Regions from separate parts of the Rahnella sp. PCH160 genome, predicted to be linked through region 2. Evidence: predicted binding sites of a transcription regulator. Region 2 holds the regulator's gene; each other region holds the start of a gene.

Region 1 (9,985 bases), 1.0 Mb from region 2:
CCCGGTGGAATAACAGCGCCGCTTCCTCTTTTTTGCGCTGAACCGCCTGTTGATCGGCTTGCTGCAACCACTGCCAGTAGGCCTGATAATGACTGCGGTGCGTCCCGTCAGCCATTAGCATCTCATCAAAAAAGGGTGAATCGGAAAGGTCAATCTTGATCATCATCACCTCACAAACTGGACAGGCCGCAATTGAATCGTTCAATAACAATGAAGATCAGGCATAAAGTGTGCCAGCGTGCAAAACGGGCTGAAAATGAAGGAAAAAGAGGTCATGCCGCCCTGTTTAGGTGCAGAAAAGTTTCTGACTGAGTGAAAAGAGGGCAAAAATGGTCGTGTTACGGTAAGTATGGTCGCTGATGAAGCAACCGCCACCGGTGGCGGAAAAACATAAGAAACGTGAACGGACAGGCGAAAAAAAACCAGCCCGCAGGCTGGTCAGTTCGAAGTGCGGCTGGCGCGATTAACGGCGGACGGCGATGGCTTCGATTTCGATTTTCACGTCTTTTGGCAGACGGGCAACTTCAACGCATGAACGTGCCGGGAAAGGTGCGTTATGTTCGGTGAAAAAAGCTTCGTAAGTGGCGTTAACGGTGGCGAAGTCATTCAGATCTTTCACGAAAACAGTGGTTTTCACGATGTCTGAAACTTTCAGGCCAGCAGCTTCAACGATAGCCTGGACGTTTTCCAAAGACTGACGCGCCTGAGCGGCGATGTCATCGGCCACAGTGCCGGTTTTAGGATCAACAGGGATTTGGCCTGACGTGATGATCATGCTGCCCAGATCCACGCCCTGAACATAAGGACCGATTGCGGCGGGTGCGTTTTCAGTGCTGATTTCGCGGGACATAACGTCTCCTGATTTTGGGTTAGGGGGGTAAAAATCCAGCCACCAGTATACCCTAAATAATTCGGGTTGCAGGAAGGCGGCAAGTGAGAGAATCCCGATGAGCTGACTCAGGTCAGTGATTCGGGTGAAAGAGCGAAGCCAGCGCACCTGCAACCTGAAGTATGACGGGTATGGTCAATCGTTGTTGAGTACAACCTGATGCTCAAACTCTTTCTCGCAGTATTTGCATTTCAGATGAACGCCATCTGCACGCTGTTTTACCGCAAAGCTGGAATCCACTGGTTCAAAACGGCTGATGCAGTTGCCGTTCGGGCAGCGCAAAACCCCGATAATGCGGTCCGGCAACGTCGGCATCAGCTTCTTCACGACGTCGTAATTATCAATGCGGTTCACCGTGGCGCGCGGGGCATAGACCGCCAGCTGATTGACCTGTTCGTCGGTCAGGAACGTGTTTTCGATTTTAATAATATCTTTGCGGCCAAGTTCACCGGAAGGCAAATTCAGGCCGACGGTAACGCGCTGTTCTGTCTGCGTAAATTTAAACAGCGACAGCAATTTAAAGCCGACCTGCGCCGGAATATGGTCGATTACCGTGCCGCATTTAATGGCTTCAACCTGAAGTTTATTGTCGTGTGTCATGATCGTTTTCTCCTCAAGCTGACTGTGCAGTCTCTGCGTTCAATACCAGCGCCAGCAAAGCCTGACGCGCAAAAATCCCGTTGCCGGCCTGCTGGAAATACCAGGCGTAGGGCGTTTTATCGACATCCGGCGTGATTTCGTCGATGCGTGGCAGCGGGTGCAGAACTTTCAGGTGCGGCTGAGCGCCGTTCAGATCCGCCGCGCGCAGGACAAACTGCGCTTTGACGTTGGCATATTCAGACGGGTCCAGACGCTCTTTCTGTACGCGGGTCATGTACAGAATGTCGATTTCCGGCACGACTTCATCGATGCTGCTGTGCAGGCTGTATTCAATGCCTTTCTCTTCCAGCAGCGCCAGAATATACCCCGGCATGGCGAGCGCGTCGGGCGCGATAAAGTAGAAGCGGTTGCCGTTAAATTTCGCCAGCGCCTGCGCCAGAGAGTGAACGGTGCGGCCATATTTCAGGTCACCGACCATCGCGATTTTGATGTTATCGAGACGTCCCTGCGTTTCCTGAATGGTGAACAAATCCAGCAAAGTTTGCGTCGGGTGCTGGTTCGCGCCGTCACCGGCATTGAGAACCGGAATGCCACCAGAGAATTCAGTCGCCAGACGCGCCGCGCCTTCCTGCGGGTGGCGCATCACGATGGCATCCACGTAGGTGCTGATCACCGAAATGGTGTCTGCCAGTGTCTCGCCTTTCTTGCCGAGCGACGTATTGCTGCTGTCAGAAAAACCGACGACGGAAGCGCCGAGACGATGCATGGACGTCTCAAACGACAGGCGCGTTCGGGTTGAGGCTTCGAAGAAACAACTGGCGATCACTTTGTGTTTCAACAATTCCGGTTGCGGATTCGCTTTCAGGCTGGCCGCGGTGTCGAGCACCAGTTCCAGTTCCTCGCGGCTGAGATCGTTGATAGAAATGATGTCTTTTTGATAGAGCGGGTTAGCCATCGTTATTCTCCTGTTTCTTTGTTCTTAGAAGATGCGCGCTCAAACGCGACACACCCAAATTTTGGACAAAAAAAAGCCCCTGCAATGAGGGGCCTTTCTTTTTGATCAACTGAACGCTGACCGGAGATGCAACGGAAGAACAACGGCAGCGGGCTGCCTGATGGCACGGTGTCTGGTCGATCATCTGAGCACAAAACGTGGCAATTGTTCATAGGTTCTCCCGGCAAATTGTGGCGCATTATACGCGCGTCACCGGCGACATCAAGCGGAAAAATGGCCGATAAGCAAACGATTGGTATGGCTGAAAATGGAGACGAAAATTGTTAACTGGATCAAAAGGTATTGCCTTTCTTTTCTTTATGATGTGCAGACATTGAAACAGTATTTCATTTTAACTTTAACGAAGGGAAAACCATGATCACCGGTAACATTCATCAACTGCATTTAGTGCCTTATCTGCCCGCTGAATTGCGCGAAGCCATTGAGTATGTGAAGAAAAATATCACGGCACAAACACCGCTGGGTAAACACGATATTCGCGGGAACGACGCGTTTGTTCTGATTTCTAACGATTCAACCGCGCCTCAGGCGGAACGCCGTGCGGAGTTCCATGCCCGTTATCTGGATATCCAGATTGTCCTGAACGGGACGGAAGGGATGACGTTCAGCAATCTTCCGGCGGGAACCGTTGATACTGACTGGCTGGAAGATAAAGACATCGCGTTTCTGGCTGCCGGCGAGCAGGAAAAAACCATGATTATGCAGGCCGGTGATTTCGTGGTGTTTTATCCGGGCGAAGTGCATAAACCGCTGTGCGCCGTCGGCGAACCGGCCAACGTGCGCAAAGCGGTTGTCAAAATGGATGTCAATACGTTGTCTGCTTAACGGCCAGTCAGTTTAACGTTTTGTCCGTTTAAACAATTTCATCCGCCAGCGACGCAGCCTGCCAAGACGTTCTGGCGCTTTAAGTTTGTGTTTGATCCACACCACCTGCCACGGCTGGAGCCGCATCTGGCCGTTAAATACTTCTCCGCCAATCAGATCTTTGCCTTCCACCGCCAGTTTCAGCATTTGGGAATGATCGCTGATGTTAAACACGCAGGTGATCCGATCTTCGCTTTTCGGATCATAACGTTCCATGGCGAATAACGATTTGCCCAGATCAAACACGCGCTGGCCTGCCTGCGGCGAAAACGCCGGATGTGCGCGACGATGTTTAATCAGTTCCTGTAAGCCGTAAAATACGCGGGAGCGCAGGCTGTCTTTCTTCTCCAGTTCAGCCTCCAGTGTGCCGAGTTCCAGTTTTTTACGGTTGATGCGGCGGTTGATCCCGGACTGATGCATGCCGTCGAGATCGTTCTCGCTGCCGAGCAGGCTGTGGATGTAAATCGCCGGAACGCCGATAAACGAGAGCAACAGCGCCTGCGCTGCCAGGAATTTACGGGCTTTCAGGTCGATATCATCTTCCGGTTCGGTCAGGGCGCTGAGGTAATTAATATTCAGTTCATAAGGCGAATGTGTGCCGTCGCCGTTGTCTTTATAGGAGACGCGGCCTTCTTTGCGCAGTGTTTCCTGCGCCATATATTTGCGTTCATCGTCGGTGAGGAAGGTTTCCGTCGGGCGCAGGCCAATGCCGTCGTGGCTCGCCAGAAAGTTGAAATACGTGGTGTCCGGATAGCGCGCTTCTGCATTCAGGCTTTGCGCCCATTGTGTCAGGGTCGTGGTGTCCTGACGTAAAAAGGCGTAGAGCGTCAGCGGCGGTAACGGAAACTGATACACCATATGCGCTTCATCACCTTCACCGAAATAGCTGATGTTTTCGTGATGCGGCACGTTGGTTTCCGTGATGAGCCGTGTGCCGGGGATCACTTCGTCGAGGATCGTGCGCCAGACTTTAATGATGTTGTGCGCCTGGGGCATATGAATGCATCGCGTACCCACTTCTTTCCAGATATACCCGATGGCGTCGAGGCGGATCGACTGGCCGCCGCTGGCCGCGTACTGCAACAATACGTCGATGCTCTCCAGCAGAACCTGCGGATTTTTGAAATTGATATCCACCTGATCTTCGCTGAACGTCGTCCACAGATACAGTTCGGTGCCGTCGGCTTTGATAAATGGCGTCAGCAGCGGCGAGGCGCGCGGACGCACCACGCGGCTGTAATCGAGCTCGGGATTCGAGGCAATAAAGTAATCTTTGTAATACGGATCGTCGTGCAGGTAGCCTTTCATCCACTCGCTGGATCGCGAGATATGGTTGATGACGCAGTCAAACATCAGATTGAAATGTGCGGAGAGATGATGAATATCGGACCATCCGCCGAGATTCTCGTCGATCCGGCGGTAATCAATAACGCTAAAACCGTCATCCGAGCTGTAGGGATACATCGGCAGAATGTGGATGTCGCTGACGATCTCGCGCAGATAAGTATTGGCGAAATGGTTTAAGGTCGCCAGCGGCGGTTGCTCGCCGTGGCGAATATTGTCGCCGTAGGTGATCAGATAAATATGGGTGCCATCGACCCAACTTGTCGTGCGGTGTTTGCCGTAGTTCCATTTTTCAGCGAGATGCAGGATTTTTTTCAGCAGGTCAGCAATGTGTTCTCTGGGGTAAATCCGGCTTAAAAGACTTTCCAGCCGCAGGACATACTCGAGATTAACTGAGCTCATAGCGGTTCCTTCTTACAGCATTCTTTTTGTATGAAAAATAACAGTGCTCTGAAAAGGTTAGTTGAAAATGGCAGGCTTTGACGGCAGGAGAGCGATATAGCAGAGGATTCCGGGGGAATAAAACGGCATCACTTTGCCTTGTCGCAAAAGATGCCGGATAAAATCAGGCGTTGCCGAGGGTAGCGACCATCACGGCTTTGATGGTGTGCAGACGGTTTTCAGCCTGATCGAAGACCACGCTATGGCTAGATTCGAATACTTCGTCGGTGACTTCCATGCCGCCGTGCAGGCCGTATTCTTCTGCCATTTGTTTGCCGAGCGTGGTCTGGTCATCGTGAAACGCAGGCAAACAGTGCAGAAACTTCACCTTCGGATTGCCGGTCAGTGCCAGCATCGCGCTGTTAACCTGATACCCACGCAACAGATTTATACGTTCTTTCCAGACCTCTTTCGGCTCACCCATCGATACCCAAACGTCGGTATACAGGAAATCGGCATCCTTCACGCCGGTCGCGATATCTTCTGTCAACGTTATGCTGCCGCCATTTTCTTTTGCCAGATTTTCGCAGGTGGCGACCAGTTCAGCTTCCGGCCAGCAGGCAGAAGGCGCGACCAGACGTAAATCCAGCCCGCATAACGCTGCCGCTTCCAGTAACGAGTTCCCCATGTTGTTACGGGTATCGCCCAGATAAGCCAGACGCATGCCTTTCAGCGGTTTGCCTGGCAGATGTTCCTGCATGGTGAGCAAATCCGCCAGCAATTGGGTCGGGTGGAATTCGTTGGTCAGACCGTTCCAGACCGGGACACCGGCGTATTGCGCCAGTATTTCCACTTTATCCTGGCCGTAACCCCGATACTGAATACCGTCATACATCCGGCCAAGCACGCGGGCGGTATCTTTCATGGATTCTTTATGGCCAATCTGGCTGCCGCTTGGGCCGAGATAGGTGACTTTCGCCCCCTGATCGTATGCGGCAACTTCGAAAGAGCATCGGGTGCGTGTTGAGTCTTTTTCGAAGATGAGCGCGATGTTTTTGCCTTGCAGGCTGGCCTTCTCGGTGCCGTTTTTCTTAGCGGCTTTTAATTCTGCGGAGAGTTTCAGCAGGGACGAAATCTCTGACGGGGTAAAATCCAGTAACCTGAGAAAATGACGTTTACTCAACAAACTCATGATGTCGCTCCATAGCGCGTTAGCATTTCGGATTGAATTTAAATTCAATTTAACTGTATGAATATGCAATTACAACCCCGAAGCAAAAACTTTGTCGTTTATAGTGGAGGCGCGCCCTGTGGTGTGTGAAAATAGCGGTCAAACGTCACATTGATTGAGGACTGAGATATGGCAAACCGTGAATTGCTGGACGAACAACGTGAAGAGACTCGCTTAATCATCGAAGAGCTGCTGGACGATGGCAGCGATCCTGACGCGCTTTACACCATTGAACACCACTTATCTTCAGAGAAATTCGAAGTTCTGGAGAAAGCGGCGGTTGAAGCTTTCAAGCTGGGTTACGAAGTTACCGACCCGGAAGAGCTGGAAGTCGAAGACGGTTCTGTTCTGATGTGTTGTGACGTAATCAGCGAAATCGCGCTGAAAGCGGAACTGATCGACGCTCAGGTTGAACAACTGATGAATCTGGCCGAAGCCAACGGCGTCAACTATGACGGCTGGGGCACTTACTTCGAAGGCGATGACGACGAAGAAGGTGAAGAAGGCGAAGATGAAGATTTCGTCGATGAAGATGATGACGGGAAACGTCATTAATCGAGCCTGATTTATGAATAATCGGATTTAAAAGTAAAAGGCTGCCGGAGACGGTGGCCTTTTTTTATGGGGCTTCACTTATATGATGTTCGGAATGTATAACCCAGTACCTGTTATTTATATCTGATAGAATAACTATTCTATCTAAATTTATTCGCTGACATATTCACTTGGGAAATCACTTCATTGAAATTCATCAGTCAGTTGTAGTTAAATTTTAATGTTATTATTACGACATAGATCAATTTTTGCAGGTTTTTCAAGAGTATTGTATAGCTCTGCTTATCGAGGTATGAGTAAGTTCATGTATTTACATTCTCTTTTCCAAATAATCAAAGGAATCAGTGAAGGGGGGTATTTTGATAATCACTAACTCCAGAGACATTGTCATAGATTCATTTTCATACACACCTATATTATTATATTTTTCTTTTTCATTTTGTGTCGCGATTTTTCTTTATTGGGTTAGATCTTTTTCTTCATCCTTCAGAAATGCTCCTTTGTTTATTATTGCACTAATTATAAACTTGTGTGTATCTGCTTCATATTTGTATGCTGGAATTTATGGCAATGGGTTTACAAAGATAATTGACTTCCTAGAATACCCATACTTGCAGTATTCATGTTTAATTTTTTCTTTTTTATACATGTCGTTAATTCCAAAGGCCAGTGGGCCATTAAAGTGGAAATGGTGGTAGTTTAAATATTTATATCATGTTAATTACCTGTGGAGCATTGAAAATGGTTGATAGATATCGTTGATATTATAGCGCTATCTATCAGCCAATATTCATCTCATGTCACTATGGTAAATTGATGCCTTGAACATCACAGAACTCTATCATTCCATAGGCTGTAGGCACTCGTCCCTGCAGTGATATGTTCCCAAGTGATTGTTTCATATGAAAGTGTTAGTGTTTCATGAGGCAGGCAATTACTGTTAAGTATCACGTTGCGTATTCTGGCGAAGATGAACGGTCGTTCCGGCTGAACGTGAATGCGTTATTTCCTAACGCGCCCTAACTTCTTTTTATTACACCGACCGTTCACTTTTAGTCAACCTGTGCCAGTCGTTTTCTCATCGATTCACCTTTCATTTCCAGACGGTGCGAGTTATGCATCAGACGATCAAGGATCGCGTCCGCCAATGTGTTATCTCCAACGCAACCGTACCACTCATCCGTTGGCAGCTGGCTTATCATGACCGTGGCGTTCTTACCGTACCTGTCGTCCATCAGTTCCAGCAGATCGTTACGTTGCGCTGGTAGTAACGGTTCGAGACCCCAGTCATCCAGGATAAGCAACTGCGTTTTGGACAGTTGAGCAAGTTGTTTCCGGTAACTGCCGTCTGCCCGGCTGTGGGTCAGTTCAACCAGCAACCGGCTCAGTCGCCAGTACTGTACGCTGTAACCCTGCTGGCAGGCGTTGTTGCCCAGCGCACAGCCTACATAGGTTTTACCGCAGCCGCAGGGACCCGTTATCAGCAGGTTCTGCCCCCTGACCACCCACTCGTTCTGGCTTAACTGAGCGATCCGCGAACGCTCCAGGTTTCTCACCGGCTGATAGTCGATGTCGTGAACCGAGGCTTCAAGCCTCAGCCGGGCCTTTTGCAACAGGCGTTTCTGTTTGCGCTGATCCCTTTCCAGAGATTCACGCGTCACCAGCAACGCCAGCCTTTCCCTGAAGGAGAGCTCTTCGTAAGTGCCGGGTTGTTCCATCTGTGAGGACAGCGCGGCTGCCATTCCCATCAGTTTCATTTCAGTCAGCTGTTTCATCAGCGTATGTGGCATTATCGAGTTCCCTGTTTCAGTGGAAGTGGCGTGGGCCACGGATGTTTTCATGTTCCTGAGGAAGTTCCTGAGACGGATGCAGATCGCCGTCCGCCGGAACAAGGTCGCGATTATTTTTCAGTATCGATTTTATCTGCTTCAGTCGGGTTAGCCCCTCAGCATTAGCCAGCCGGCAGCTGTTGTTGACGCGCTCAGAAGGATACTCGCGCGTCAGGCTCAGTAACCCCAGACACAGGCGGTAGGCCTGCTCCGAATGCGCTTTTTCCACCAGACGCTCACTGACCCACTTGAGCGTGTCGGAGCCCACGCCTGCCGCCCAGTTTTTCAACCGCTCTGGCGTCCACTGCTGATGGTGGCGATGACGCTCCGGCATATGCTCTGCTGCGGTGCTGTTACCGGGATGAAGACGCCGCGGGTGACTGGTGATCATCAGGCCCTCAGCCCAGACCTCCAGCAGGTTGTCGAAGGCATGAAGTTCCACCGTTTTGCCGACGTACTGATGCGGCACAGAGTAATGGTGCTGTTCATATTCAACGTGATAATCGATATTCACTTTCGCTTTTTTGATGTGCCGGTAGCGCCACGGCTGTACCGGTAACGGCCTGAGCGCAGGTTTGTCCAGCCTGTCGAAGGCTTCCCGGCGGTTGCCGGGCAGTTTTTTAAAGGGGCGTTCGTTGAGATCCGTAACCAGCGTACGGATACAGTGGTTCAGTTCTGCCAGCGAGAAGAAGACCTGATGCCGCAGTCGGGCCAGGATCCAGCGCTCAACGATCTGAACGCCAACTTCCACCTTCGGCTTGTCTCTGGGTTTTCGGGGGCGGGCCGGTATTACCGCGACCTGATAGTGCTCCGCCAGTTGCTGGTAGGACGGATTCAGTTCGGGATCGTAGCGACAGGCTTTATTAACCCCGCTTTTGAGGTTATCAGGGACCAGGATTTCGGGAACGCCGCCGAAGAACTCCAGCATCCTGACGTGGCTGAGAAGCCAGTCCGGTAGCGACTGTGTATACGTGGCCTCCGCGAAGGTATAGTTTGATGCCCCCAACACCGCCACAAAGATCTGAGCCTGCCGGCACTCACCGGTTTCGGGTGAGATAACCGCCACCGTGGGCCCACAGTAGTCGATAAAGCATTTTTCACCAGCGAGATGCTGTTGGCGCATGGAGCGCTTCTGTGACTGGGACCAGGTCTGGTAGCGGCAGCAGAACTGTGAGTAGCTGTACGCCCGGATCGGCATCCGCTGACAATACTCTTCCCACAGAAGGTGGCGGGTGACGCCTTTCTTACGCAACTCCATATGGATTTTAGCCCAGTCA
Region 2 (9,985 bases):
GGTAGTCTGCGACGCAAGCAAGGCAACAGTCATTGGATGACGAATGCTCAATGGTTGGGTGACCATGAGCTGGAAGGGTATGCGCTTTATAATCTGGGGCACTATCCGGCTGTTATTCCAGGGGAGGGAAAAGTCTATTGCGAAGTTTACCGCATTAACTCGTCAATCATGGCTGAGTTGGATGAGCTGAAAAGTAATACGAAAGATTATCGTCGCGAGCTGATTTCGACGCCTTACGGCAGTGCCTGGATTTACCTCTACATTCGCTCACTGGATGGTGTGCCGAGAATTGAGGGTGGCGATTGGGTGAAGCGTAACGAACCGGTCAGCGAGTAATCTGAGCAAGGTCGTCAGAAATAGTTGTTAATTTACAACGAAGTATAAAAAAAACACCGTCCAATGGACGGTGTTTTTTTTCGTGTCGCAGAAAACAATTACTTGTTTTTAGCGCGCTCGAAGGAGCTCACGATTTCAGCTTTTGCAGCAGCGGCATCAGCCCAACCTTCAACTTTCACCCATTTGCCTTTTTCCAGCGCTTTGTATTGCTCGAAGAAGTGAGTGATCTGGCCACGCAGCAGTTCTGGCAGGTCGTTCACATCTTTGATGTGATCGTATTCTTTGCTCAGCTTGGTGTGCGGAACCGCAACAACTTTCGCATCTTCACCCGATTCGTCAGTCATTTTCAGAACGCCAACCGGACGGCAGCGGATCACAGAACCTGGTTGCAGCGGGTATGGCGTGGGAACCAGTACGTCAACCGGGTCACCGTCCAGAGACAGCGTGTGGTTGATGTAACCGTAGTTCGCAGGGTAGAACATTGCGGTAGACATGAAACGGTCTACGAACAGTGCGCCGGTGTCTTTATCAACTTCGTATTTGATAGGGTCCGCGTTTGCCGGAATTTCGATAACTACGTAGATATCTTCTGGCAGATCTTTGCCTGCCGGCACGTTCAGTAAGCTCATTGTTGGTTTCCTTTATTGAACCAGGAATAGAGTGCCGAACATTATAGCCAACTCTCCCGTGATTTCCCGCCCTTTTCGTCTTATCGCCTTCGCCTATTTTCCGGCATGACCTGCTGTTGAAGATCGGCAAAATCTTCAGAATCGGCAGTAAAGTTTACGCATGCGCCTCTTTGCCGTGTAACTGCCTGTTTTTGCTTTTCTTATCAAGAGATTCAGTGGATTGCCGATAACAATATTCATACAAAAAAGTCAGGCAAACCTGACCCCTACTTCATTCGCAGTTTCTCCTTTTCACCTGAATAGCTGGATAACACCGTATGTTGAATAAGTTGAGCGTAAAAGCCGGTCTGATTGGCTTACTGGTCGTGATGACGTTGATTTTGTTGCTGGTGAGTGTCCTTGGCGCCAATGCCATCCGGCAAAGTGCGACTTCATTACAGAAAATTAACCAACTTCAGGGGGACGAACTGGGGTCGCTGGCGGACAATTACAGTTTCTCACTGCGGACCCGTGTTGCCAGCGGCGTTGCCGTGCGTCAGCTCGAAATCGGCATGATGGATGACGCTAAATCCACCACCGACCGGATTGCCGGGTATATCAAACAGGCAGACACGGACATGACAAAATTCGTCAACATTCTGGATGACACGCAGCGCGGAAGGGATTTATCGGATGCAGTGAAAAAAACCTACGATGCGTACAAAACTCATGGTCTGGTACCGCTCCTGGCGGCTCTTCAGGCGCAAAGTGCCGACGGTTATTACGACGTGCTGGAAAACAAGATCACGCCTTACAGCAATGCCTACGACAAAGCGCTGACAGATTTCCGAGCATACGCAACGGATAACACCCGCCAGAGAATCGAACAGGCGCGCACCAATGCCCATATCCAGGTGACAGTGATTGTGGTCGGTTTCCTTGTCGCTTTGGCTATCGCGCTGATCGCCTGGTTTGCCCTGCAAAAAATTATTATGCATCCGCTTAATTTCTCGATTGCGCAGCTGGAACACATCGCGAAGGGCGATCTGACCCATGAAATTGATGACTCACGCAATAATGAAATGGGGCGCCTGCTGAAGGCCATGAAACAAATGCAGGACTCGCTGGTGCTTTCAGTCGGGCGCGTCCGCGATGCCGGGAATCAGATTGACGTCGGTTCACGCGAACTGGCCGCCGGTAACGTCCATCTGGCGCAGCGCACGGAAGAATCCGCCGCTTCTCTTGAAGAAACCGCCGCCAGTATGGAACAGCTGACGTCAACGGTACGCATGAACGCGGCGAACTCCGAACAGGCCAACCAACTGGCGCAAAGCGTATCTGTGATTGCGGACAAAGGCAGCGAAGTTGTTCATCAGGTGATGGATAAAATGCAGGGCATCACTGACAGTTCGAAGCGTATCGGCGACATCATCAGTGTCATTGACGGCATTGCGTTCCAGACCAATATTCTGGCGCTGAACGCCGCAGTAGAAGCCGCCCGCGCCGGTGAGCAGGGGCGTGGTTTTGCCGTTGTTGCCGGTGAAGTTCGCAGCCTGGCGCAGCGCAGTGCGCAATCAGCCCGTGAGATCAAAGAGCTGATCGGTGATTCAGATAACCGTGTTTCGGAAGGTTCGGCGATGGTGAAATCAGCGGCGGAAACGATGGTCGAGATTTCCAGCGAAGTGATGCGTGTCACCAGCCTGATGCGCGAGATTTCTATCGCGACGACTGAGCAGACGCACGGCATCGAGCAGGTTAACGTGGCGATTACGCAGATGGATCAGGTTGCACAGCAGAATGCGGCGCTGGTCGAACAGGCCACTGCGGCGACACGCTCTCTGGAAGAGCAGGCGCAATTGCTGGCGGAAAGCATGGCGGTGTTTAAGCTGAACCGTACTGAGCATTACTAAATACGTTGAGTCTGAGAGTAATAAAAAAGGTGGCCATAAAAAGCCACCTTTTTGCCTTTGAGAAACGCTAAGTTACAGAGGTATCACGTTCATTCTTTGATGATTTTTGTGTCGGGTACTGATTTATTCATCAGGGAATTGGGCGATAAAGCGTTCTGCATCTTCAACCATTGAGCTGTTACCGACGAAGAACGGTGCGCGTTCGTGCAGTTTTTGCGGAATGATATCCAGAATGCGGTTTTTGCCGTCACTGGCTTTACCGCCAGCCTGTTCAGCCAGGAACGCCATCGGGTTGCATTCATACAGCAAACGCAGTTTTCCGGTCGGATGACTGGCCGTGCTTGGGTAAATATAAATGCCGCCTTTCAGCAGGTTACGGTGGAAATCTGCAACCAGTGAACCGATGTAACGTGAGGTATAAGGGCGTTGCGTCGCTTCATCCTGCTCCTGGCAATACTTGATGTATTTTTTAACGCCGAGAGGGAATTTGATGTAGTTGCCTTCATTGATAGAGTACATGTTGCCCTTTGCAGGGAAACGGACTTTTTCGTGAGAGAGGCAGAAGACACCGAGTGAAGGATCGTAAGTAAAGGCATGAACGCCTGCGCCGGTGGTGTAAACCAGCATGGTGGAAGAACCGTAGACCACGTAACCTGCGGCAACCTGACGGTTCCCCGGTTGCAGGAAGTCTGCTTCCGTCACGGGCTGCCCGAGCGGAGATGTCCGGCGGTAAATCGAGAAGATTGTCCCGACTGACACGTTAACGTCGATGTTTGAAGAGCCGTCCAGCGGATCCATCAAAATCACGTATTTTGCATTTTCAGCGCGTTCGCCATCGAAAATGACAATCTCATCTTCTTCTTCAGACGCGATACCGGCAATTTCCCCCCGCGCTTTCATCGCCGCTTTCAATTTTTCATTCGCGTACAGATCGAGTTTCATCTGCACTTCACCCTGCACATTTTCCACACCGCTGGTGCCGAGAATGTCAACCAGACCCGCTTTATTGATATCGCGGTGAATGATTTTAGCGCCGAGTTTTATTGCTGACAGCAAGGCGGTGAGCTCACCGGTTGCATGAGGAAAGTCTTGCTGTTTTTCAACAATAAATTCGCCTAACGTTTTCATAACACGTTCCCTGAATCTAGGATGGATAACGGTTCGTTAATAAAACCTTCACAAGAGCATGGGCAGTTTAGCCCAAATATATGGACGAATCATAGGCAAATCCATTTCTTCTGGGTGATTCTGAGCGGTAGAATAGCGGCTGACTTAAAGGCATTAATGGAAAATATATGCGCATTCATATTCTTGGGATTTGCGGCACGTTTATGGGCGGGCTGGCGATGCTGGCACGAGCACAAGGGCATCAGGTAACCGGTTCGGACGACAACGTTTATCCACCGATGAGTACGCTGCTGGAAAACCAGGGGATCGACCTGATCCAGGGTTACGATCCTGCTCAGTTAGATCCTCAGCCGGATCTGGTGATTATTGGCAACGCGATGACGCGCGGGAATCCGTGCGTCGAAGCCGTGCTCGAACAGGGGATCCCGTATGTCTCCGGCCCACAGTGGCTGCACGATCACGTTCTGCCGGGGCGCTGGGTCATTGCCGTAGCGGGGACGCACGGTAAAACGACGACCGCCGGGATGGTGACATGGATCCTCGAAGCCTGTGGCTATGAGCCTGGCTATGTCATTGGCGGCGTGCCGGGTAATTTCGATGTTTCTGCACGTCTCGGAAACAGCCCGTTTATGGTGCTGGAAGCTGACGAGTACGACTGTGCGTTCTTTGATAAACGCTCTAAATTCGTTCACTACAGCCCACGCACACTGATCCTCAACAATCTCGAGTTCGATCACGCGGATATTTTTGATGATCTGAAAGCGATCCAGAAACAGTTCCACCATCTGGTGCGGTTGGTGCCGGGGAAAGGCAAAATTATCCTTCCTGAGCATGACACGCCGCTCAAGCAAGTGATGGCGATGGGCTGCTGGAGTGAACAGGAATTTGCCGGTGAAACGGAAAATTGTGCCTGGGATGCCAAAAAACTGACGCCGGATGCCAGCTCTTTCGACGTTTATCTGCATGGCGACGTGGTCGGGCAGGTGAACTGGAATCTGGTCGGTGAACACAATATGCATAACGCGCTGATGGCGATTGCCGCTGCGCGTCATGTTGGCGTGAAACCTGAAGATGCGTGTAAGGCGCTGGGTGATTTTATCAATGCCCGTCGTCGTCTTGAACTGCGTGGCGTGGAAAATGGCGTCAGCGTGTATGACGATTTTGCGCATCACCCGACGGCTATTCTGGCAACGCTCTCTGCATTACGCAGCAAAGTAGGCGGCACGGCACGCATTCTGGCGGTTCTTGAACCGCGCTCAAACACCATGAAAATGGGCATGAGCAAAAACGAGCTGGCGCCTTCTCTGGGCCGCGCCGATGAAGTCTTTCTGCTTCAGCCACAGCATATTCCGTGGCAGGTTGCGGAAGTGGCCGAGCGCTGCATTCAGCCTGCGCACTGGAGTGCGGACGTCGATTCACTGGCCGATATGGTGATCAAGGCGTCACTGCCGGGCGATCATATTCTGGTGATGAGTAACGGCGGTTTTGGTGGGATTCACGCGAAGTTGCTGACGGCGCTGGCTGCCAAAGCAGAAGCCGCTCAGCAAAAGTAAAACGGTAAGCGATAAACCGAAAGCACAGCGATGGCTGTGCTTTTTTTTGCCTGTTGTTTGTCAACGTGGCGATTTTCTGACAAAAAAAGGCCCTCAAAAAATTTGAGGGCCAAAGGGTGTCGTCGGACAGGACGACGAGGGTTACGTTAGCAAGAGAGCGGCAGTGGCAGTGTCTTCTCTCTTCCCAGCCTCAACAGCGCATTAATTTTCGCTGGTATGTGGCTGTTGAAACCCGGTAACGCTAATTCAAGTACTCAAACAGTGGCTTCATATCAGGGACTGACTCAGAAATCTTATTGGTAGATTTCTGCGGTGGCGTGATAAGCACCGTCGTTATGCGCTTCGATCACACGATAAGATTTAGCGCCCTTGTTGTCGGCTTTATCGGACAACTCCTGACGAATGTCTGTCGGGACGCCATTGACGCCGCTGACGCTGATAGTGCCCATAGGTTGAAGGTTTTCTGCCTGCTGATTAGAAACCAGCTGTGCGGCAGACGCACCGAAAGAAACAGCAGACAGCAGACTAAGGGCGGCAATAGTGGTCATGATTTTCATGATAATTTCCTAATTCCATAGACGTTGATGCAAAAAATGAGAGAGCAACGTCGGTTGAGATTTGGATTCATCAGTTCTGGAATATCGGCGTCCGGCAGCGCGGGAAGCGTGGGGGAACATTGATGTGGCAGAGACGAATCCGTCTTGATGCGCTTTGCGCGGGCCTGAATCATTCAGGCCCCTTCGCTTCATTTACCCAAACTTATTGGTAAATTTCTGCGGTAGCGTGGTAGTTACCTTCTTCACGCACTTCGATCACACGAAATGCTCTAGCGCCTTTGGCATCCGCTTTGTCAGACAGTGCCTGACGGATATCAGAAGGTGCGCCGGCAACGCCGCTTACGCTTATCATGCCGCGTGACTGGAGATTTGCGGCCTGATCCTGACTAACAGGTTGTGCTGCAAAAGCGCCAAATGAAAGGGCAGAGAGAATGCTTAATGTTGCGATTGTAGTTTTAACGTTCATGATTTTGACCTCGTCTATTTTATTATGTTTCCAACAACGGGTGCTTCACACCACGGAAATGAGTATACATCTAGTCACTCACAATATTAATAGTTTGCTAATAGTTATTTTGGTAGTGATGTGGGGGGTATTTGATTTTTTAATAACAAAAAGGAATAAAAATTGAGTATAAAACGATCTTTTTGTGTTAATTTTTCGTAAAATCAATAGATTGAGTGAATTTGACTATTCGTGCTTAATTTTGCAGTCAATCACACCCTGGAAATCTTTATGTGACGGGAATGTGGTTCGTGTGAATGGAATTAACAGAGGTAATGGCGTAAGGAGGATGTTTACAGCCTGCCGGGAAACGCTAAAGAGGGATAAGGGGAACAGGAGAAAAATTAAAACACTGAGGCCAGAAATTCTTTTCTTCTGACCTCATACACAGAATGGCAGCAGGAAATAGCGCAATATATCGCTGGACTAGAGTTCCTGCTCAAACAAACTGAGGATGGCGTCGTGGAGCTGTCTGACGCTGAAACCCCTTGCTGGCGTGGTGAAAATCGTGTCATCACCGGCAATGGTGCCCAGTATCCCTTCGGATTTACCCAGGGAATCGAGCAGGCGGGCGATCAACTGTGCCGCGCCCGGACTGGTGCGGATAACGACGACTGCGTCGTTGTGGTCTATATCCAATACCAAATTCTTCAGCGGGCTGGTAGTTGTCGGCACACCGATTTCGGCAGGAAGACAGTAAACCATCTCCATTTTCGCGTTGCGGGTTCGCACCGCACCGAATTTTGTCAGCATCCGTGAGACTTTAGACTGATTGATGTTTTCGAAACCGTCTTCCTGAAGTGCGACGACAATTTCGCCCTGAGAACTGAATTTCTCTTCCTTCAACAGTGCTTTGAAGGCTTTGATCAAATCTTCCTGTTTGGCAGGATTACGCATTTTGCACCCTGGTCTCTGTATCATCGTTTCGTTGATTATGCAGATATTTGCATTTTTATGCAACAGAAGGCAAGCAGGTAACCACCAAATTATGCATTCCGACAGGAATATCGGCGCCGGAAAATATAACTGGATGTCATGAATATGCTGAAATTGTGCATTGTAGTGAAGGAATGAGTCAGGATGTTGTTATACCCATGATCTCGATTCAGCTCTCACATTGAATTGAATTTAACCATTTTTTAACCTGGTGTGTTTTGTGGTGCTACTTTTAAGGTGAAGCTTTCCGATAAAAAGTCATAAAAGGCCGGAAAAAAGGCACGAAGAGGTGTTTTTTTACTTTCTTAACGACCAGGCTCAGTTTTCCAGCAGTTGAGCGATTGTTTTTAGCTGTATAAGTGATTATGGTCACACCCAAAATAATCCCACGATACTTATAAGTTAGTGATTAAAAAGGAGTATAGGATGAAAGTTGCAGTTCTAGGTGCAGCGGGCGGTATCGGTCAGGCCCTCGCACTTCTGCTCAAGACCCAGCTACCTTCCGGTTCTGAACTGTCATTATATGATATCGCGCCTGTTACTCCGGGTGTCGCCGTCGATCTGAGCCATATCCCTACAGCCGTCAAAATCAAAGGTTTTTGTGGCGAAGATGCAACACCAGCTCTGGAAGGTGCGGATATTGTTTTGATCTCAGCGGGCGTGGCGCGCAAACCGGGTATGGATCGCTCCGACCTCTTTAATGTTAACGCCGGCATTGTCCGTAATCTGATTCAGCAAGTTGCGACAACATGCCCGCAAGCGTTAATCGGCATTATCACCAACCCGGTCAACACCACGGTCGCCATTGCTGCCGAAGTGCTGAAAAATGCGGGCGTGTATGACAAAAATAAACTGTTCGGCGTGACGACACTCGATGCAATCCGGTCAAACACGTTTGTAGCTGAGCTTAAAGGTAAGCATCCTGAAGACATTGATGTGCCCGTGATTGGCGGACACTCTGGTGTGACAATCCTTCCTTTATTGTCTCAGGTGCCTGACGTGGAATTTAGTGACGATGAAATCGTTGCGATGACCAAACGCATTCAAAATGCGGGAACGGAAGTCGTCGAAGCCAAAGCAGGTGGCGGTTCTGCCACCTTGTCTATGGGTCAAGCGGCCGCACGCTTCGGGCTTTCTCTGGTTCGTGCCTTGCAAGGCGAAAGCAACGTGGTTGAATGCGCCTATGTAGAAGGTAACGGCGATTATGCCCGTTTCTTCGCACAGCCTGTTCTGTTGGGTAAAAAAGGGATCATTGAGCTCATTGATATTGGCAAGCTCAGCGCTTTTGAACAGCAATCACTGGATTCCATGCTGGATATCCTGCGTAAAGATATCGAACTGGGTGAACAGTTTATCAATCACTGATGAGCCGCATGTGAAGCCGCTGGGATTTCCGGCGGCTTTCTTCACATCATTTATTCTCATTCGGAATGCGGCACCGGCGCTCAATGATCTTAAAGGTGGTGGCATCGAAGTAGCGGCTTGGCCAGATAATGGAAGGGTGGATGCCCAGCGCGCTGGCGATGAGTAACTCTCCTTTTGGCCAGGGTCTGGAAAGGGCATTAGAAAGCGTTGAAGAGCTCAATCCGGCGGAGCGTGAGACTGCCGCCAATGTCGTCCCTTTTTTTCTCAGTGCTGCGATAATATCAGCCTGATGCCAGTCTTCATTCCTTGTCATCATAGTGTTTTCCTTATTTTTAAATCACTTTTATAAGACTATTTTTTGAAAACATATTTTCAATGATTGTTTAGTCGTTTCCCATTCAATCTCATCAATGTTTCCTAAAAATATTTTCTGCTCTGATTAAGAAAATACATTCTTATTAAAATTAAAACAAACAAGTAAATTCAGTTTGCTTTTTTTCATTTCTATCTGTTTTTGTCGTATATTTTGAATTCATTTAATACGAATGCGTTATTGAAGTGTTGATGTTTTGAACGTATCTATAGATCTCAGTGATTTGAGGGCGAGATATAACGATCTGCACTAATAGATTGCAGAGGTAATACGGGACGATTGTGGCGAAATAGTCATTTTACTCATTGTTTTATAATGATTTAAATCCTTGCTTAATTGGCCGGATAGGAATCTGATTACATAACTTTCTAAAAAATACTTTTATGGGCGATATTCTGTTGTTGATAAACATAATTCATGGAAACAATGTTCTTCAACAGTAGACTCATTCCGAAAAATTGAATATCTTCTTTCTGTTAAATAGGCGTTTTCCTAAATGGTCTGTTTTAATATCTTCTCTAAAATGGGCTTACGGTGAAAAGGGAAAACATCCGCATAATTCTCATGGATTTATAACAGCAACCTTTCTTATTGGATTATATGAGAAAGACAAGGATCGTTATGAAAAAAGAGTGGTTTGCAGCAAAGGAACTGACCGGGAAAGATGGCCTTCCTACATCAACACAAGGCGTGCATGGGATGGCTCGCAGATTA
Region 3 (9,985 bases), 620 kb from region 2:
ATTGCGCTTTCGCCGCTGGTTTACTCCCCGAATTGTCCCGTGCGCTGCAACAGACCAGATTGACACTTTTACCGGGCTACGCAGACACCTCAACGCTTCTGGAACATGCCGCGCAGCTTCTGGCGCAGGACGTGCGCGGGATTTTCGTGTGCGGAAAATTACTCAATGCGCAGCCTGATACGCTGAAAGCCCTGCATGCTCGGGCGACAGCGCGGCATGTGGCGCTGACCGGCGTCGGCACGCATTTCCACACCGGTCCGCTCGCGACAATTCATCCCGACAACGCGCTGGCCGCACACATGGCAACGGACGCGTTACTTCAACAGCAGCACCAGAATATTGGTTATCTCGGCGGGGAAAATCATTCGCTGGTTCGCGCCGAGCGGCTGGGCGGGCTTTCGCTCGCGCTCGGGAAAGCCGGTCTGGCGTTTTCCGCATCGTTAAGTCAGCCCTGCGCAGCAACATTTGACGACAGCTTCCGCGCAGTCACTCAGCTGATCAAACAAAGCCCCAAAATTTCCGCGATCCTTTGCGACAATCCGACGGTATTACTGGCCGCGCATCACGCGCTGGCCGAAGGTTTGCACACCTCCCGGTGGCGGCTGTTCTCGCGGCGCATCGCACTGACGGGTTTCGGTGAGTGCGAACATTCCCTGAAACTGGCTTTGCCCCTCGTTGCCGCACGTCATGCCGCGATGGCGACGCGGGCAGTTACGCCAGCGCAATGCAAAACGCAGTGATTTTTGGCTATGAATTTCCCGACGGGTTCTTCCGGCAATACACACGGCGCGGACGAATACGGCAGCCTGAGCCGTTTTATAAGCGCCATCGGCATCTACGCCGAAGCCCTTTACCGGCTGGCAAATCTGCCCGCCGCTCCTTCCGATAACACGAGCTAATTCACGATGTCTGCAAAAAAACTGATTGCGCTGTGTGCCTGCCCGATGGGTCTTGCTCATACCTTTATGGCCGCCGAAGCCATTGAAGTTGCCGCCCGCCAGCGCCGATAACCGCGCGCTGTCTGGCGGTCGTTATTCCTTCGTTCGGTCTCGGACTGTCGACGGTGATCGACAAATGGCTGGTCGGGCGTCGTGTTTATGATCGCCAGTTCAACCAGATTGGCCGCACCGCGATTTTTCTCGGTTTTATGGGGATTTCCGAAGGGTCGATTCCGTTTGCGCTCGAACGCCCGGGGTTTGTGATCCCGGTGTACGTGGTCGGGGCCATTATCGGCGCGGTGCAATGGTTCCCGGAATCCGCGATCTGGGCATGGCCGCTGATCAGCAACATTCCGGCCTACCTGATAGGTCTGGCGGGCGGTTCGCTGTTTATCGCCGTGACCTGCGTGTTCTACCGCAACCGTCTGATCAAAAAGGGCTTACTCGAAATCGCCTGATCGTCATCCTGACAGGGCGCACACGCGCCCTGTTCTGCTCACGGGAGGAAACATGAGCCGTCAGCAACGCCTTAATGTCCTGCGCCAGCACATGGCAGAACATCAAATGCCCGCCGTTTTACTCACAGACAGATTCAGCAAATATTCGCTGGCTGAACTCTACAGCGCGTCCGGCTACGTGCTGGTCACCGCAGACCGCTTATTGGTGCTGGTCGATGGCCGATACAGCGCCGAATGCCGGCAGAACAACCCCGACACAGAAGTCGTCACGCTCACCGCAAAACTTCCGCTGGCAGAGGTTCTTGCGCAGCATATTTCCGGTGATAAAACGCTGTTTGCCGATGCCAGCGCGCTGTCTCATCTGGCCTGGAAAACGCTGGAAAACCAGTGCAAGACGCAGCTGCAACACTGGGACGCGTCGGTTCTGCGTGTGCATAAATATGCCGATGAAATCGCGATAATCCGTGAAGCGGCGGCGATTGCCGATCGCGCCTTACAGGCCGTTATGCCGCTGATCCGGCCAGGTATCAGCGAGAAAGCGCTGGCGGATCACATCGAAATGGCGGTCCGTCAGGCCGGTGGCAGCAAAACGTCGTTTGATACCGTGGTGGTTTCCGGCCTGCGCGGCGCGTTGCCACACGGGCGCCCGACGGATAAAAAGCTCGCGGCGGGTGAATTAGTGACGATTGATTTTGGCGCGGTCTGCCAGCATTACTGTTCCGATATGACGCGGACATTCGCGCTGGGCAGCGTCAGTACAGAACTGAAAACGTTATACGACACGGTACTTCTCGCCCAGCAGTCCGCACGCGACGCCGTCAGACCGGGAATTCGTTGTCAGGAACTCGATGCCGTGGCGCGCGACATTATTTCTGCGGCCGGATTTGGCGAATACTTCAGCCACAATCTGGGGCATGGATTAGGGCTGGATGTCCACGAAGCCCCCGCGCTCAGCCCGCAAAATACGCAGCCGCTGGAACAGGGCATGGTGATCACCATCGAACCGGGTATTTATGTTCCGGGTCTGGGCGGTGTGAGGATTGAGGATGATGTTCTGGTAACAGAAAGCGGCAGCGAAGTGCTGACGAAAAGCCCGCGGGAATGGGAGGAGAGGAGTTATTGATGGGAATGTCTCCCCCGGTTCTTCGGGGGAGAAAACTAAAAACCTACAGCCCTAAACGCGCTTTCGCGTCGGCAATCGCCTGTGCGACTTGTTGCGGAGAAACGCCGCCTTTGGCTGCTCGTTTATCGAGGCAGGATTGCAGCTCAAGGATCGGATACACGTCATCGCCGATCACGCTGCTGAATTTCTGCAAATCGGCCAACGTTAAGGCTTCCAGCGCTTTGCCTTGTCTGATGGCTTCAACCACGGCTTCACCGACAATGTGGTGTGCTTCGCGGAACGGCACACCTTTGGCGACCAGATAATCCGCCAGTTCGGTGGAATTCGCGTAACCCTGCTGCGCAGCTTCCTTCGCACGAGGACGTTTCACCTGAATGCCCTCCAGCACCAGCGACGCCATATTCAGGCAATCCATCCAGGTATCGAGCGCGTCGAACAGCCCCTCTTTGTCTTCCTGCATGTCTTTGTTGTACGCCAGCGGCAGGCCTTTCATGGTCATCATCATGCCGGTCAGCGCGCCCTGAACACGGCCACATTTGCCGCGGATCAGTTCCAGTGCGTCCGGGTTTTTCTTTTGTGGCATCAGGGAAGAACCGGACGTCACGCGGTCGGACAAATCAATAAACGCCGCTTCGCCGGTGTTGAAGAAAATCAGATCTTCGGCGAAACGGGAAAGGTGGACCATGCTGATGGCGGCGTTAGACAGTAACTCAAGCACGTGATCGCGGTCGGAAACGCTGTCGAGGCTGTTGCGGGTGGCAGACGCAAAACCTAACCAGCCCGCCAGTTGCTCGCGATCCATCGGATACGCTGTGCCGGCCAGTGCGCCACAACCCAGCGGGCTGACGTCCAGACGGGTCAGGGTATCTTTCAGACGACTTTCATCACGCGCCAGCATTTCCACATACGCCATACACCAGTGCGCAAAAGTCACCGGCTGCGCGCGTTGCAGGTGTGTATAACCTGGCATCACGGCGTCCTGATTGGCTTCAGCCGTGGCGACCAGTGCCTGTTGCAGGTGATACAGCGCGTCGCCCAGTTCAGCCACCTGCGCTTTACACCACAACTTGATATCAGTCGCGACCTGATCGTTACGGCTGCGGCCGGTGTGCAGTTTCTTGCCAAGATTGCCGACTTTGTCGATCAACTTGCCTTCAACCCAGCTGTGAATATCTTCTGCATCGCTGGCTAAAATAGCGCGCGGGTTAGCACGGACTTCTTCCAGCAGAATGTTCAGCGCTTCTTCCAGCTGAATTTGTTCGTCAGCCGTTAACACATTCACGGTCACCAGCGCTTTGGACCAGGCGACGGAGCCCACAATATCCTGCTCTGCCAGCCGGTAGTCGAAACGCAGTGAGTCATTGAGTTCTTTAAACCGCTGATCCGCTGCCTGAGTAAAACGTCCGCCCCAAAGTGCCATTTTCCTGCTCCTGAATTTTTTTATGCAAAAGGGCGCAAACTGCTGCGCCCTGACAAAAGTGTGTACCAAATGCGCGCCAGGTCGTAAGCCTGTCGATGGGCAAATTACGCCAGAATGCGTGTGCCGATCGCAACGCCGTTAAAGAGTGCCGGTAATTGCTCGGCGTGACGCCAGCTGGCGATATCCACCGGCCGTCCGAGAGTCCGTGCGGCGTCCAGAGCAGCATGAACCTTGACAATCATACCGTCAGTAATAATGCCCTGCTCGATCAGGTGTTCAGCCTTTTCCGCACTCATTTCCGGAATGCGCTGGCCTTTGCCATCGAGTATGCCGCTGACGTCTGACAACAGAATCAAATCCGCGCCCAGCGTCGCCGCCAAAGCGGTTGCTGCCTGATCGGCATTGACGTTCATCAGCTCACCGGCTTCGGTGATACCGATAGAGCTGACAATCGGCAGATAGCCCGCAGAGGTCAGGGTATTGATCAGCGCAGGATTGCCCGCTTCGGCTTTACCGACGAAGCCCAGAGATTCATCCAGCTGGGTCACGCTGACCGTACCGCCATCTGCCAGAGACAGGCCGACGGCGTTAATGTGGTTCTTCACCGCCCACGCCAGCAAGGTTTTGTTCGCGCTGCCTGCCAGTGCGCCGGTAATAATGTCAATCTGATCGGCTGGTGTGACACGCAGACCGGCTTTCTTCACGACAGGAAGATTCAGCTTTTTCATCAGATCATCAACCAGGCAGCCGCCACCGTGAACGATCACCAGCGGACGATGATATTCCTGACGATAAGCCACAACCGCCATGAACAGGCGCTCAAGTGCTTCTTCATTATCCAGCAACACACCACCTAACTTGATGACTAACGGATTCATAGCTGTTTACGCCTCGATCGGTTGATTATGTTAATTAATAACAATGCGTTTAATTTAATTTAGCATCCCCGAACGTCTGAATAAACGCTCAGGGACGCGTGTTTTCTGTTTGCTGACAATCTGAGGATTGTTAAAGCAGGGATTGTGTTTCCGGGAAGCCAAAGCGGATATTCATGCACTGCACTGCCTGCGCGGACGCTCCTTTCAGAACGTTATCTTCCGTCGCCACCACAATCAGATGTTCGCCTTTCACCGCAAAACCGATATCACAGAACGGCAGACCGACCACGTCTTTCAGCGCCGGAACGCCTTTGGTGTAAAGACGCACCAGCGGTTTGTCGTGATACGCATTGTGGAAAGCTTCCGCCACATCCTGCTCCGTCACACCTACGTTAAGACGGCAGGTAATGGTCGCCAGAATACCGCGCGGGAAGTTACCCAGATGCGGCGTGAAAATCACCGGTACGCCAAGGTGCTCGGCGATTTCAGGTTCATGACGATGGCTGAAGAGTTTGTACGGCTGAAGGCTGACTTCGCAGAAGCTGTTGCCCAGCGTGGCTTTACGGCCTGCACCGCTGACGCCGCTGGTGGCGTTAATCACCGGCCACTGGCTGTCATTGAGCAAGCCGTTTTCGATAAGCGGTTTCAGCGCCAGCTGGGAAGCGGTCGGGTAACACCCCGGCACGGCAATCAGCTGCGCGTCTTTTAATTTGTCAGCCTGCCATTCGGCCAGACCGTACACGGCTTTGTCGAGCAAATCGAGATGCTGATGCTCAAAGCCGTAGAATTCGGTATAGAACTCCGGTTTGCTAACGCGGAAAGCCCCGGACAGGTCAAACACCACGCAACCGGCCGCCAGAAACTGCGGGGCTAAATCATGGCTGACTTCATGCGCGGTCGCCAGAAATACCACATCGACGCCTTTCGCTGCTTCTGCCACGTCTTTGAGCGGCAAAACAGGCAGATCGACGATGCCTTTCAATTGAGGGTGCAAATCGGAAAGCAATTTTCCTGCATCTGCACTTTGCGCTGAAACCGTTAAACCGGTTATGTTCATATGTGGGTGGCGGTTCAGATAGGCCGCGAGTTCAGCTCCGGCATAACCTGTGGCACCAACAATCAGCGTATTCAACATAGGGTCTGTTCACCTTCTCAATTTTGGGTAAGGGGCCGGATAATTATTCTGGTTTCCTTACGCACTGGCTTATTGTATTTTTATTCACAATTATTGCATGAATATGAATACTACCCTAACTAAAGGCTGTCAACAGTGAAGATGAAATTACCTCCTTTTATTGAGCTCTATCGGGCGTTAATCGCAACCCCTTCCATCAGCGCAACGGACGCTGCTTTGGATCAGAGCAATGAGACGCTAATCCATTTACTGGCAGGCTGGTTCGGTGATTTAGGCTTCAAAATTGAAGTGCAACCCGTTCCAGGTACGCGCAACAAATTCAATATGTTAGCCAGCACAGGTCACGGCGCAGGCGGCTTACTGCTGGCCGGTCATACCGACACCGTTCCGTTCGATGACGGACGCTGGACACGCGATCCTTTCACCCTGACCGAACATGAAAATAAGCTCTATGGTCTGGGGACTGCCGACATGAAAGGTTTCTTCGCGTTTATCCTCGATTCGCTTCGCGATGTCGATCTGACCAAACTGACTAAACCGCTGTATATTTTAGCGACGGCAGATGAAGAAACGACGATGGCCGGTGCCAGCTACTTCTCCAAAAACGCAAAAATTCGTCCGGACTGCGCAATCATCGGCGAACCGACTTCGCTGAAACCGGTGCGTGCCCACAAAGGCCATATGTCGAACGCCATCCGCATCACCGGTCAGTCCGGCCATTCCAGTGATCCGTCGCGCGGCGTGAACGCCATCGAACTGATGCACGAGTCAATTACCCATCTGATGACGCTGCGCAATACGCTGAAAACCCGTTACCACCACAGTGGCTTCGTGATCCCGTACCCGACCATGAACTTTGGTTACATCAATGGCGGCGACGCGCCGAACCGTATTTGCGCCTGCTGCGAAATGCACATGGATATCCGCCCGCTGCCCGGTCTGACGCTGGCCGATATCAACGGCTTGCTCAACGAAGCGCTGGAGCCTGTCAGCCAGCGCTGGCCGGGTCGTATTGCCATCGAAGAACTGCATCCGCCGATCCCGGGTTATGAATGCCCGCCGGATCACCCGCTGGTGCAGGTGGTGGAAAAGTTGCTGGGCGTCGAAACGGAAATCGTGAACTACTGCACCGAAGCGCCGTTCATTCAGGAACTGTGCCCGACGCTGGTTCTGGGGCCGGGTTCTATCGATCAGGCGCACCAGCCAGATGAATATATTGATACCGCGTTCATAAAACCGACACGTGAGCTGATTTCTCAGGTCGTTCATCACTTCTGCTATCACTGATCCTGAATCAGGGTTGATGAAGAAACAATCAGGGCGCTTCCGGGCGCCCTTTGATACTGTACAAATGATGGATTAGCCAAACTGATATCGTCGCTGTTGTAATTAAATTTCAGCGACATTGCCAAAAAGACCATTTTTAACGTGAGTGATCGGGTGTTTTTGGGTTAAAACAGGTGCGGCATTTAAAAAGTATGGCCAGGTTGGCGGGTGAACGGGGCATGAATGCCTGACGGGTGAAAGTTATTTACAGAATATAAAAATCAAACGAGAGAACGGGTCAGAGGTGATATGAACGAACAATATTCCGCAATGCGAAGTAATGTCAGTATGTTAGGTAAATTGCTGGGCGACACGATCAAAGATACGTTGGGAGAACATATCCTGGATCGTGTTGAGAAAATCCGTAAGTTGTCCAAATCCTCACGCGCAGGAAATGATGCTGATCGTCAGGAATTGCTGTCAACGCTGCAAAATCTCTCGAATGATGAGTTGTTGCCTGTTGCCCGTGCTTTCAGCCAGTTCCTTAACTTAGCCAACGTAGCCGAGCAATATCACAGTATTTCGCCACACGGCGAAGCGGCCAGCAATCCTGAAGCTCTGGCACAATTGTTCGATCGTCTGAAATCCAAAAATCTCTCTGAACAACAATTACGTGACGCCGTTGACCAGCTTTCTATCGAACTGGTGCTGACCGCGCATCCGACGGAAATTGCCCGCCGCACGCTGATCCACAAACTGGTGGAAGTGAATAACTGCCTCAAGCAACTCGACCATAACGATCTGGCCGATTACGAGCGCAAACAAATTATGCGCCGCCTGCGTCAGTTGATCGCGCAGTCATGGCACACCGACGAAATCCGTAAGAACCGCCCTTCTCCGGTTGATGAAGCCAAATGGGGTTTTGCGGTGGTCGAAAACAGCCTGTGGGAAGGCGTTCCCGCTTTCCTGCGTGAACTGAACGAGCAACTCGAGACGTCACTGAATTACAAAATGCCGGTGGAAGCCGTGCCGGTGCGTTTCACTTCCTGGATGGGCGGCGACCGCGACGGTAACCCGAACGTGACCGCCGATATTACCCGCCACGTTCTGTTGCTGAGCCGCTGGAAAGCCACCGATCTGTTCCTGCGCGATATCGCCGTGCTGGTTTCAGAACTCTCCATGACCGAATGTACGCCGGAGCTGCGCGAGCGGGCCGGTGGTGCCGATATTCTCGAGCCGTACCGCGAAATCATGAAACAGCTGCGTACACAGCTGACCACCACGCAGGTATATCTCGAAGCCCGTCTGAAAGGCGAACGCGTTGCGCGCCCTCACGATCTGCTGGTGAAAAACGATCAGCTCTGGGAACCGCTTTACGCCTGTTACCAGTCGCTGCTGGCCTGCAACATGGGCATCATCGCGAACGGTCAGTTGCTCGACACCCTGCGCCGCGTACGCTGTTTCGGCGTGCCGCTGGTGCGTATCGATGTGCGTCAGGAAAGTACCCGTCACACCGATGCGATCGCCGAAATCACCCGTTATCTGGGGCTGGGCGATTACGAAAGCTGGTCAGAATCCGACAAACAGGCTTTCCTGATCCGTGAACTGAATTCACAACGTCCGCTGGTGCCGCGCCACTGGGAACCGAGCGCCAATACCAAAGAAGTGCTCGATACCTGCCAGGTTATCGCGGAAGCGCCGGAAGGCTCTATCGCTGCTTACGTCATTTCCATGGCGCGTACGCCGTCTGATGTACTGGCCGTGCATCTGCTGCTCAAAGAAGCCGGTTGTCCGTTCCCGATGCCAGTTGCGCCGCTGTTCGAAACGCTGGATGACCTGAATAACGCCGACGATGTGATGAAGCAATTACTGAGCATCGACTGGTATCGCGGCCTCATTCAGGGCAAACAAATGGTGATGATTGGCTATTCCGACTCCGCGAAAGACGCGGGCGTGATGGCGGCTTCATGGGCGCAGTACCGCGCGCAAGATGCATTAATCAAAACCTGTGAGAAAGCCGGTGTGGCGCTGACGCTGTTCCACGGACGCGGCGGTTCTATCGGCCGTGGCGGTGCGCCTGCACAGGCTGCGTTGCTGTCTCAGCCTCCGGGCAGCCTGAAAGGTGGCCTGCGCGTGACCGAACAGGGCGAGATGATCCGCTTCAAATTTGGTCTGCCGGAAGTCACCATCAGCAGTCTGGCGCTGTATACCTCCGCCATTCTGGAAGCCAACCTGTTGCCACCGCCTGAGCCGAAAAAAGCCTGGGTAGACATTATGGAACAGCTGTCTGACGTTTCCTGCAAAATGTACCGTGGCTATATTCGCGAGAATAAAGACTTCGTGCCTTACTTCCGTGCGGCGACGCCGGAGCAGGAACTGGCGAAACTGCCGCTGGGTTCACGCCCGGCGAAACGTAAAGCCAACGGCGGCGTGGAAAGCCTGCGTGCGATCCCGTGGATCTTCGCCTGGACGCAAAACCGTCTGATGCTGCCAGCCTGGCTGGGCGCGGGTGCCGGTTTGCAAGCCGTGGTCGATGACGGAAAACGCGATGAGTTGGAAGCGATGTGTCATGACTGGCCATTCTTCTCCACGCGTATCGGCATGCTGGAAATGGTGTTCGCCAAGGCCGACCTGTGGCTGGCGGAATACTACGATCAGCGTCTGGTCGAAAAAGAACTGTGGCCGCTGGGCGCGAAACTGCGTGAGCAGCTGGCAGGCGATATCAAAGTGGTTCTGGCGATTTCCAACGACGATCATCTGATGGAAG

Evidence for each region. The regulator ArgR, encoded in region 2, controls arginine synthesis, uptake and breakdown. The targets are predictions, from matches to a motif close to ANTGAATAAAAATACANT.
Region 1: argF (ornithine carbamoyltransferase) is a predicted target of ArgR. The motif match lies at 6,317-6,334, and genes of this name have one in related genera.
Region 3: argC (N-acetyl-gamma-glutamyl-phosphate reductase) is a predicted target of ArgR. The motif match lies at 6,024-6,041, and genes of this name have one in related genera.

The regions. Positions count from the first base shown of each region.
Region 1 is NZ_JBLOGT010000001.1:1,516,278-1,526,262, forward strand. Features, by position in the region: gene ACM5QY_RS07040 (circularly permuted type 2 ATP-grasp protein) at 1-163, opposite strand, end outside; gene ridA (2-iminobutanoate/2-iminopropanoate deaminase) at 464-850, opposite strand; gene pyrI (aspartate carbamoyltransferase regulatory subunit) at 1,025-1,489, opposite strand; gene pyrB (aspartate carbamoyltransferase) at 1,503-2,444, opposite strand; gene ACM5QY_RS07060 (NanQ anomerase/TabA/YiaL family protein) at 2,859-3,329, shown strand; gene ACM5QY_RS07065 (alpha-amylase family glycosyl hydrolase) at 3,342-5,114, opposite strand; gene argF (ornithine carbamoyltransferase) at 5,278-6,285, opposite strand; gene rraB (ribonuclease E inhibitor RraB) at 6,454-6,879, shown strand; gene istB (IS21-like element helper ATPase IstB) at 7,932-8,672, opposite strand; gene istA (IS21 family transposase) at 8,686-9,985, opposite strand, start outside.
Region 2 is NZ_JBLOGT010000001.1:478,798-488,782, reverse strand. Features, by position in the region: gene ACM5QY_RS02200 (gamma-glutamylcyclotransferase family protein) at 1-336, shown strand, start outside; gene ppa (inorganic diphosphatase) at 435-965, opposite strand; gene ACM5QY_RS02190 (methyl-accepting chemotaxis protein) at 1,283-2,854, shown strand; gene fbp (class 1 fructose-bisphosphatase) at 2,978-3,982, opposite strand; gene mpl (UDP-N-acetylmuramate:L-alanyl-gamma-D-glutamyl-meso-diaminopimelate ligase) at 4,150-5,535, shown strand; gene yhcN (peroxide/acid stress response protein YhcN) at 5,829-6,092, opposite strand; gene yhcN (peroxide/acid stress response protein YhcN) at 6,295-6,558, opposite strand; gene argR (transcriptional regulator ArgR) at 7,024-7,494, opposite strand; gene mdh (malate dehydrogenase) at 7,960-8,898, shown strand; gene ACM5QY_RS02155 (helix-turn-helix domain-containing protein) at 8,945-9,214, opposite strand; gene ACM5QY_RS02150 (DNA-binding protein) at 9,893-9,985, shown strand, end outside.
Region 3 is NZ_JBLOGT010000001.1:1,099,946-1,109,930, reverse strand. Features, by position in the region: gene ACM5QY_RS05090 (LacI family DNA-binding transcriptional regulator) at 1-740, shown strand, start outside; gene ACM5QY_RS05085 (hypothetical protein) at 744-899, shown strand; partial or broken gene ACM5QY_RS05080 (PTS fructose transporter subunit IIB) at 906-995, shown strand; gene ACM5QY_RS05075 (hypothetical protein) at 1,064-1,396, shown strand; gene ACM5QY_RS05070 (M24 family metallopeptidase) at 1,449-2,519, shown strand; gene argH (argininosuccinate lyase) at 2,563-3,939, opposite strand; gene argB (acetylglutamate kinase) at 4,044-4,817, opposite strand; gene argC (N-acetyl-gamma-glutamyl-phosphate reductase) at 4,948-5,952, opposite strand; gene argE (acetylornithine deacetylase) at 6,088-7,239, shown strand; gene ppc (phosphoenolpyruvate carboxylase) at 7,528-9,985, shown strand, end outside.